Regions from separate parts of the Alkalibacterium sp. m-11 genome, predicted to be linked through region 1. Evidence: riboswitches for the same ligand, from Rfam matches in the RefSeq annotation. Region 1 holds a riboswitch; the other holds the start of a gene.

Region 1 (4,370 bases):
CTTATAATGATCCTTCCTTTTTTTGCGGAGAATACGAGCTGGAACATGCAGTTTGTGTGGATGTAGTGTTATTGATAGTTACTTTTGATAGTGAAGAAACATAAGCACAGTCATTCACCACTGGAATCCTCTCATTTATTTTTTGACTCAAGTGGTCTATAATTGAAAAAGATAACTAGGAGGGACGTTATGAAATTTTATTGTCACCCACGTTGTTCAACGTGCAGAAAAGCGAAAAACTGGCTGGAAGAGCAGTCAGTACCTTACCAGGAAATTAGTCTGCTGGAGGAGACCCCGTCAAAAGAAAGCTGGGTAAGGATCCTGTCAGACACTGATCGCTCGATCAAATCTTTTTTTAATACGAGCGGAAATGTTTACAGAGAACAGAACCTTAAAGAAAAACTTCCGGAAATGTCTGTAGAAGAAGCAGCGGAGTGGCTGTCCTCAAACGGGATGGTAGTCAAAAGACCGTTTGCCATTGAAGGAGACACATATACATCAGGCTTTAAAATCGATGAGTACGAACGTGTCTGGAGTAAAGGAGAGCAGAAAGATGTCAATTAAATATCACGCTAATGGATTGTGGATCGAGAAATTATCGCCATCAGATTATCGCATCGGTCTATCCGAAAAGGGCCAGGACGATTTAGGAGAAGTCATGTTCGTGGAAATCAGTACAGAACCTGGGAATCTGAAAGCAGGAGAGGCCATTATCAATGCTGAAGGGGCTAAAGCAGTGACTGAGCTGACAATACCTTTTGACGTGACAGTTAAGGAAGTCCACGTTGAAGTTGAAGATGAGCCTGACTTACTGAACTCATCTGACAAAGAGGATAACTGGCTGCTTCTGGTAACAGACATTGATGATTCAGTGTTCAATTCGCTTAATACAGATCCTTTTGCTGAATAAGCTGAAATCTTGCTGGATCGTGATGCGCATTAAACAAGCGAAAGGAGGCAGATGAGATGCCGATCGTACATGTAGAAATGATTGAAGGCCGTTCTAAAGAACAGAAAGAAGGGCTGATCAGAGACGTTGTAAAAGCAGTTGAGACCCATACGGGTGCACCTAAAGAAGCAGTGACTGTGATCATCAACGAAATAAATAAGGAAAACATTGCTACTAAAGGCGAATACCACGGATAATAAGTTAGAGGGCGCAGACAGGATCTGTGCTCTCTTTTCTATAAGTGTATTTTAAAATTCAGAAGCTAGCTTAGATAGGGTTTCCTAGTCTGTTTACCGAAACTATGATAAACTGGTAGTAATGAAGTCTGATATCATCAGGGGAGCTTAAAGGCTGAGAAAGGTAAGACCTGACCCATGACCTGATCTAGGTAATGCTAGCGAAGGGAGATGTATGTTTCAAGCAGGAGACAGACGAATGCTTGACTATACTAAAATCTTCCACGTGCCTGGTGGAAGATTTTTTGTCTACATAACACAAACAGGGGGGTCAAGATGAATTCTGACCATGCTATTTTACACATTAAAGACCAGAATCCGCTGGTACACACGATCACTAATCAGGTTGTCGCTAATGATGTTGCCAATGTGCTGCTGGCCATTGGTGCGTCACCCATTATGGCAATTGCAAAAGAAGAGGTCGAAGAAGTAACGGGTATGGCCGAGGCCCTCGTCATTAATATGGGTACACTGACTTCTGATTCACTGGAAAGCATGATTCTGGCCGGACGACAGGCAAACGCTCAAGGCAAACCGGTCATTCTGGATCCTGTTGGTGTCGGAGCAACGACTTTTAGAAAACAATCAGCTCAAAAACTTTTTGAAAATGTTGACATGACGGTGATTCGAGGCAATGCATCAGAAATTGCGTCTCTAGTCGGTGTCAGCTGGCAGTCAAAAGGAGTGGATTCCAAAGATGAAGCCACCTCGCCAGTGGATGTTGCAGTCAGCTTGGCTAAGAAAAGACACTGTATTGTAGCTGTATCCGGAAAGACGGATATTGTCACAGATGGCACAAGAGTATTTGCTGTTTCGAATGGCGATCAGCTGATGGCAAAGATCACTGGAAGTGGCTGTATGATGAGCGGAATCATCGGAGCTTTCCTTGGAGTAGTAGATGAATCTGACATGCTCAGTCGAGTTGTACTTGCTCATGCCGCTTTCGGGATAGCTGGAGAGAGGGCGGCGGACTCGAACATAAATCGGCCGGGAAGTTTCAGGGCGGCACTGATCGATGTGCTCCATAGTCTAACAGATGACGACCTGACTAAACACACACGAATAGAAAGGATAATCCAATGAGTAAAAGTAAAATACCACAAGTGCTGACTATTGCAGGAAGTGACAGTGGCGGAGGCGCAGGCATACAAGCGGACTTGAAAACTTTTCAGGAACGTGACGTTTTTGGCATGTCAGTGATAACGGCTATAACAGCTCAAAATACGACTGGGGTACAGGGCGTTCACCCTGTACCGATCGAAATGGTCAAGCAGCAGTGGACGTCGGTCCTGTCTGATTTTAATGTCGCTGCAATCAAGACAGGAATGCTGGTCAATGGGGAGTATATGAAAGCAGTAGCTGAAGTACACAAAGAAGTGGCGTCTATTCCTCTAGTTATTGATCCTGTGATGATTGCTAAAGGCGGGCATCCATTAATGGAAAAGAGTGCTATCTCTGTCATGCGGGAAATCCTGGCTCCTCTCGCTATGGTGATCACACCTAATATTCCTGAAGCAGAAGCACTGGCTGACATGTCCATTTCTTCAAAAGAAGATATGGTCAAGGCAGCCGAACGATTGCAGGAAAAAGGGTGTAGAAATATTGTCATAAAAGGAGGACATGCAGTGGACGAGTCCCATGCAGATGATCTGCTGATGCTTGAAAACGGTGAACAGATATGGCTGCGTTCAGAACGTATCGATACGAAAGAAACCCACGGAACTGGCTGTACCTTTGCTGCCTGCATTGCTGCAGAGTTAGGAAAAGGGCATTCAGTGGAAGAGTCCGTACGAACAGCTAAGAAATTTATCCAGGCTGCAATCAGGAGTCACTTGGGTATCGGACATGGACATGGACCGACGAATCACTGGGCATACAGAAAGGAACACGAATGACACGAGATATTAAAGCTATGCTGGAAATTTACTTTATTGCCGGCACGCAGGACTGCAAAGAAAAGTCGCTCATCCATACCCTTGAGGAAGCTCTTCAGGCAGGTATAACTTGTTTTCAGTTCAGAGAAAAAGGAAAAGACAGCCTGGAAACTGCCCCTGCTGCTCGGGTGAAAATGGCACAGGTCTGTCAGCTTCTGTGTAGACAGTATAATGTACCATTCATAGTTAATGATGATGTCGACCTTGCCCTCAAGCTGGAGGCTGACGGGATCCATGTCGGTCAGGGGGATTATCCGATTCAAGATCTGATTTCAAAATGGGGAGACCGATTTATCATAGGCTTGTCTACCAATAATGTCTCACAATTCAAAGAAGCAGAGACAATCAGTGGACTGGATTACGCAGGGATCGGTCCGGCTTTCACGCCATTATCCAAGCAGGACCATGAAGACGTAATCGGTCTGAAAGGTATCAAGGACGCGATGACTGGACGAGATCACCTTCCTGCTGTGGCAATTGGCGGCATCAACCCTTCAAATGTTAGAGACGTCTGGGCAACAGGAGTCGATGGGGTAGCGGTCGTGTCGTCTATCACACGAGCCGTTTCAGTAATAGATGCAGTGCAGCGATTAAAAAAATAAGTGATTAAATAAAAAAAGAATTGTGAATCTGTAGTGAAATATTGAACAGATTCTACAATTCTTTTTGTGTATCCTGCATAATGAAAGCGAATACAATAATGAGGAGGGTACTTATGAAGGTAAACGGAAAAACAATCGTCGTGACAGGCGGAGGGGCCGGGATGGGCAGGGAACTTGTGCTTGAGCTTGCCAAGCGAGGAGCAAGAGTAGCAGCGGTCGATATCAACAAGGAAGCAGTACAGGAGACGGCCAGACTGGCTCCGGAATCAAAGGAAAAGATCTCAACGCATGTCGTGAATATAACGGAAAGAGAAGCCATTGAAAAACTGGTGGATGAGGTAAAAGAATTTCATGGGACGGTCGACGGCATTATAAACAATGCAGGAATCATCCAGCCCTTTATTGACGTCAACGATTTAGGTTACGATAAAATCGAGCAGGTCATGAATGTCAACTTCTACGGAACATTATACATGGTGAAAAGTTTTCTTCCGGAGCTGCTTAAGCGACCGGAAGCACATATACTGAATGTAGCAAGTATGGGCGGCTTTCTGCCGGTACCCGGACAGTCGATTAACGGTGCATCAAAAGCAGCCGTCAAGCTGATGACTGAAGGGCTGCGTTCAGAACGTTATTTGATTCAAAGGAC
Region 2 (5,024 bases), on a different contig from region 1:
TTAGGCAGCCCAACTTATCTTGACGGATCTGAGGATTACAGCCTGCTGTTTTCTGTTACCAAAAAGGATAACGGAACAGGTGGCATTGCTTCATTCAAACAGTCCGATTCCGGTGAATATGAGCTTGTAGATGAATGGCTCGAAGAAGGCGCTCCTCCCTGTTATGTAGCTTATGATGAAGATAAGGGGCTCCTCTATACTGCCAATTATCATAAAGGAGAAGTTGCTGTCATCAAAGTTTCTGATAAAGGCAAACTGGAACTACTGGATAAATCAGTGCATTCAGGTCGATCCGCCCATGAAAATCAGGATGGCCCTCATGCTCACTACTTCGATCTGACTCCAGACAAGAAGTATCTGGTGGCCTGTGATCTCGGAACAGACCAAGTTTACACTTATTCTCTTACAGAAAATAATGAGCTGACAGAAGTGGCAGTTTTTGAAACAGCTCCCGGCACTGGGCCGCGTCATATAGCCTTTCATCCTGATCAAGCTGTTGCCTACGTTTTTGGAGAACTTAGCAGTGAGGTTCTGACTCTGTCTTACGATTCTGAATACGGCTCTTTCAGTCACCTTCAGACAGTTTCTTCTATTCCTGAAGACCATACAGCTTTCAACGGTGGAGCAGCGATAAGAGTTTCTTCAGACGGCCGATTCGTTTATGCATCAAACCGCGGACACGACTCCATTGCCATATTTTCTATCAATGTGGACGGTACGTTGACGCTGAATGACTATGTACCGACTGAAGGAGAGATTCCACGTGACTTTAATCTGGACCCAACGGAATCTTATGTCGTCGTCGGGCACCAGGATACTGATAACCTGACTTTATTTGAACGAGACGCTTCTGATGGAAGCCTGACCTTGCTTCAAAAAGATGTCTACGCCCCTGAAGTCATCTGCGTTCAGTTCCTATAAGTCGATTGATCCTGATACAAACAATTCATTTGAAAGAGAGGCGTTCCCTCTCTTTTTTATTGTATTGATTTTATTCTTCAGAATTTGATATACAAAAATCGGCTCTATCACTTCTTGCCATTTATAGGTCTCAAAACAGGAGGATTGTTCAAAAACTGGAAAGAATCTTGAATTCAGAATATACTTAACTAAGTACCATTACATTATGACTACGAAAAGGAGTATCTCCCTCATGCATCATTTTAAAACATCCGACTTATCTGCCAAACAGCAGTATAAATTTCTAACCGGCAGCGTAATTCCCAGACCAATTGCCTGGATTACATCACTTAATGAAGAAGATGACATTGTTAATGCTGCCCCCTTCAGTTTCTTTAGTGTAGCGTCCAATCAGATCCCACTTCTTACTGTCTCTATCCTGCGCTCAAACGGAAAAGCTAAAGACACAGCTTTGAACATCATCGATCAGAAAGAAGCTGTCGTTCATATCGTGAGTAAATCACTAACTACAGATATGAATGAGACATCTGCTCCTCTTGCCTCTGATGAGAGCGAGCTGGACCGGACAGATCTCTCATTAGTCGACAGTTCGTCCGTTAAAGTCCCTGGAATCAGAGAAGCCCTGATCCGCTTTGAAACCACTCTGTATCAGCATATTCCCATCGTAGACGAATCTGGAGAGGTTGTAACCGACCACTTCCTTCTTAAAGTGACCGATGTGCACATCGATCCAGCCGTATATGATTCTGAGAAGGAATATATCCTCCCCGAACACCTTGAACCAGTGGCTCGATTGTCTGGAAATGCCTATTCTGAAATAGGAAAAGTATTTACCATTGTTCGGCCACAGAACTGATTGAGCATTAGTCAGATTTATCTCGCTGATTCTGAATGTAAATTTTCCGATCAGCTGAACTGCCTGGCACAAATGTGATGAACGCTGGTATTTATACACACTAGAGATCAAAAAAAAAGCCTCAAGAATATCCTTTCCGAGGCTTTTTTAGTGTGTTATTTAGAAGAAACAGAACCGATTTCTGCGCCTTTTTGGGTTTCTCCAGTAGTTGACAGGTCATAATCTCCTACTTGATCCATGTTGGTGAAAACGATGATGACTGTGTTTTCTTTACCGGCAGCTTTCAGGCCTTCAAGGTCTACTGTAGAAATTTTAGTTTCCGGTGTAACCGTGTCGCCTTCTTTGACTAAAGTGTCAAATGGTCCGCCTTCAAGTTCTACAGTGTCGATACCGATGTGAATCAGAACTTCTATGCCGTTATCCAGCTCAAGTCCAACTGCGTGCTGAGTCGGAAAGACACTGACAACCTTACCTGAAGCTGGTGAATAGATGTCGCCATCGCTTGGTACAACACCAAACCCGTCTCCCATCATTTTCTGTGAAAAGACCGGATCATCCACTTCATCGATTGGAATAACTTTTCCATTAACAGGGTTGCTTAATACGACTTTCGTTTCTTTAGGTTCATTCCCTTTTCCTTTTAAAAAGTCAAATACTCCCATATTTCTCCCTACTTTCTTAATATTTTGTGCTGACAGTATACATAATTTCCTATACGTATTCTATAAATAATAGTAACACATCCTAGTGTAAACAAAAACTAAAAAGATTTTGTGATGAATTCTTCATATTCTTATGGTTTTTTAACGCCTGTTTTTGTTAAGATGGAAGAGTTGAATTTAACTAAAAGGAGATATGACTGTGTTATTAGAATTAATAAAGTCCATCATACTGGGCGTAGTACAAGGAATTACAGAATGGCTCCCTGTCAGCAGCACCGGACACATGATCCTGGTAGACGAGTTTCTCATACTTAATACTACTGACGAATTCAAGGAAATGTTCCTTGTAGTCATTCAGCTGGCTTCCATTATGGCGGTAGTTCTGCTTTATTTTAAAAAACTTAACCCCTTTGACTCAGGTAAAAATGATCTGCAGAAAAAAGAAACCTGGCATATTTGGTACAAAGTACTTATCGGTATCATTCCTGCAGGAGTATTCGGCATACTGTTTGAAGATGCCATCCATGACCTTTTCTATAACTGGATTACAGTAGCAGTAGCCCTCATCATCTATGGGGTCGCATTTATCGTAATAGAGAAACGTAATGAAGGAAAGATTCCAACTATAGCAACTTGGGAAGATTTAAATTATAAAGTCGCCCTCATGATTGGTTTCTTTCAGGTGCTTGCTCTGATTCCAGGTACATCCCGTTCAGGTGCAACTATTGTCGGGGCCATCCTTATTGGAACAGCCCGTCCGATTGCTGCTGAATATTCTTTCTTCCTGTCCATACCCGTGATGATGGGTGCAAGTCTGATCAAACTGCTGGGTTTCGGCTTTACTTTCACATTAGAAGAATTGCTCATTCTGATCGTCGGCTGTATTGTATCTTTCCTGGTATCAATCTTTGCAATCAAATTCCTAATGAACTATATCCGTCGAAATGACTTCAGCTCATTCGGCTGGTACAGGATAGCTGTAGGTTTCGTCGTCATCGGATACTTCTGGCTGATTGGGTAAATCATTTAGTTCTGTTCCTTTTTTCTTGCGATACGAGGACACATATGCCATAATGACTTTGAAAGATAATTGAATATCTCTTTCACTAGGGGAGCCGCTGACGGCTGAGAAAAGCAATGCTTTGACCCTTGGAACCTGATCTGGTTAACTCCAGCGTAGGGAAGTGGAGCTTAGATCATTATGTATGGAGTGTTTTAAACGACTCTCCAACGTTCATCATGACTTTTAAGTTATGCCGCCCTGCAGATTAGCAGAGCGGCTTTTTTTGCAGTCAGATAACTTAAATATATTGATGAAGTTAAATGCGTAGATCCATTCCCATTCTTCTCGCGCCCTTCACTTCCTGTATCAGTCCGCTTTTCTCAGTCGGTGTTCTTCTTGTTCGTCTTGTTCTTTTGGTTCGTCTGCCCGTCAGCTATAGTTCTTTTAAGCAGAGACCATAAAGTCCGCAAATTGTAATTACCATACTACTGGAGGCTAAACCATGTCATTTACCGAAGAATTAAGGCAAGAAGCTGATTCAATATTCCAGTCTATTTTCAGACATCCATTCGTACAAGGAATAGGATCTGGAAAGCTTGAAGCTGAACAGCTTATACACTATGTCAAACAGGATTTTGAATACTTAAATACCTTTAATCAAGTATACGGTATAGCTATTTCAAAAAGTGTACTTAGAGAAGATATGGCAGTTTTTAACAATCAGATCACTTTTATTCTGGATGCTGAAGTACATCCTCACACTAATTTCTGTCAGGTAGCTGGTGTCAGATACGAAGATTTGCAATACGAACCTCTAGCACCGTCTGCCCATCATTACACCCGTCACATGCTTGATGTCGCCCAGCGAGGAAGTTTTGGAGAGATCCTCGCTGTTCTGCTCCCTTGTCCGTGGACGTATCTGGAAATCGCTCATTACCTTAAAGAGAATTTTTCTATAGATGAGGCTCATCCTTTTGCTGAATGGATTTCCTTCTATGCAAAAAATGAAGTGGATACGATTATCAATACATTCAGAACACGTCTTGATGCTTATGCCGAAACAGCTTCTGACACTGAGAAAGCCATCATGAAGGAAGCTTTTGTCAAAAGCTGTCAGCTGGAATGGATGTTCTGGAATATGGCATATGAGATTGAAAAGTGGCCGGTCTGAGTAAGCGTTCTGAGTGAGGAAACAGGTGGAATTGACTTGGTCAGCTAGTTTACGACCCTACTCGAGGTCGAGATTGTAATTGAGTGTGTTCTAAGACTCATCATACAGCCTACTCATCCAATCCAAAAGCTAAAATGTCCATACCCATACACTAAATTTCTAATTTGAGTATAGAAAAAGCCGTCAAATCGAGTGGAAATTTCCCTGACTCGATTTGACGGCTTTTATTTTGACTAATCAGCACATGATGAAACAACCTAGAATTTTTCATATCACTGAATAAGGAATCCTTTTAACGTAATTCCGAAAGAAGTCTCCCACTTCTAAGCGTATGGGTGCGAAGCACCAGTGAAAGTGGGAGATGAATTTCGGTCAAGCGATAGCTTGAAGTGGTTAATCTGTCCTTTTTGT

What was found. Region 1 has a riboswitch for thiamine pyrophosphate ahead of thiM (hydroxyethylthiazole kinase). Riboswitches for the same ligand answer to the same signal wherever they lie in the genome.
Region 2: it holds a riboswitch for thiamine pyrophosphate, as region 1 does, so the genes downstream of both, tenA (thiaminase II) here and thiM (hydroxyethylthiazole kinase) in region 1, are expected to answer to the same signal.

What each region holds. Positions count from the first base shown of each region.
Region 1 covers NZ_BAAGIR010000024.1:19,892-24,261, forward strand. Annotated here, with positions in the region: gene ACYQ2O_RS04385 (arsenate reductase family protein) at 190-564, shown strand; gene ACYQ2O_RS04390 (glycine cleavage system H family protein) at 554-910, shown strand; gene ACYQ2O_RS04395 (2-hydroxymuconate tautomerase) at 967-1,146, shown strand; TPP riboswitch at 1,276-1,372, shown strand; gene thiM (hydroxyethylthiazole kinase) at 1,462-2,268, shown strand; gene thiD (bifunctional hydroxymethylpyrimidine kinase/phosphomethylpyrimidine kinase) at 2,265-3,080, shown strand; gene thiE (thiamine phosphate synthase) at 3,077-3,721, shown strand; gene ACYQ2O_RS04415 (SDR family NAD(P)-dependent oxidoreductase) at 3,835-4,370, shown strand, end outside.
Region 2 covers NZ_BAAGIR010000130.1:399-5,422, forward strand. Annotated here, with positions in the region: gene ACYQ2O_RS10270 (lactonase family protein) at 1-921, shown strand, start outside; gene ACYQ2O_RS10275 (flavin reductase family protein) at 1,154-1,777, shown strand; gene ACYQ2O_RS10280 (PTS sugar transporter subunit IIA) at 1,933-2,439, opposite strand; gene ACYQ2O_RS10285 (undecaprenyl-diphosphate phosphatase) at 2,633-3,460, shown strand; TPP riboswitch at 3,538-3,639, shown strand; gene tenA (thiaminase II) at 3,945-4,613, shown strand.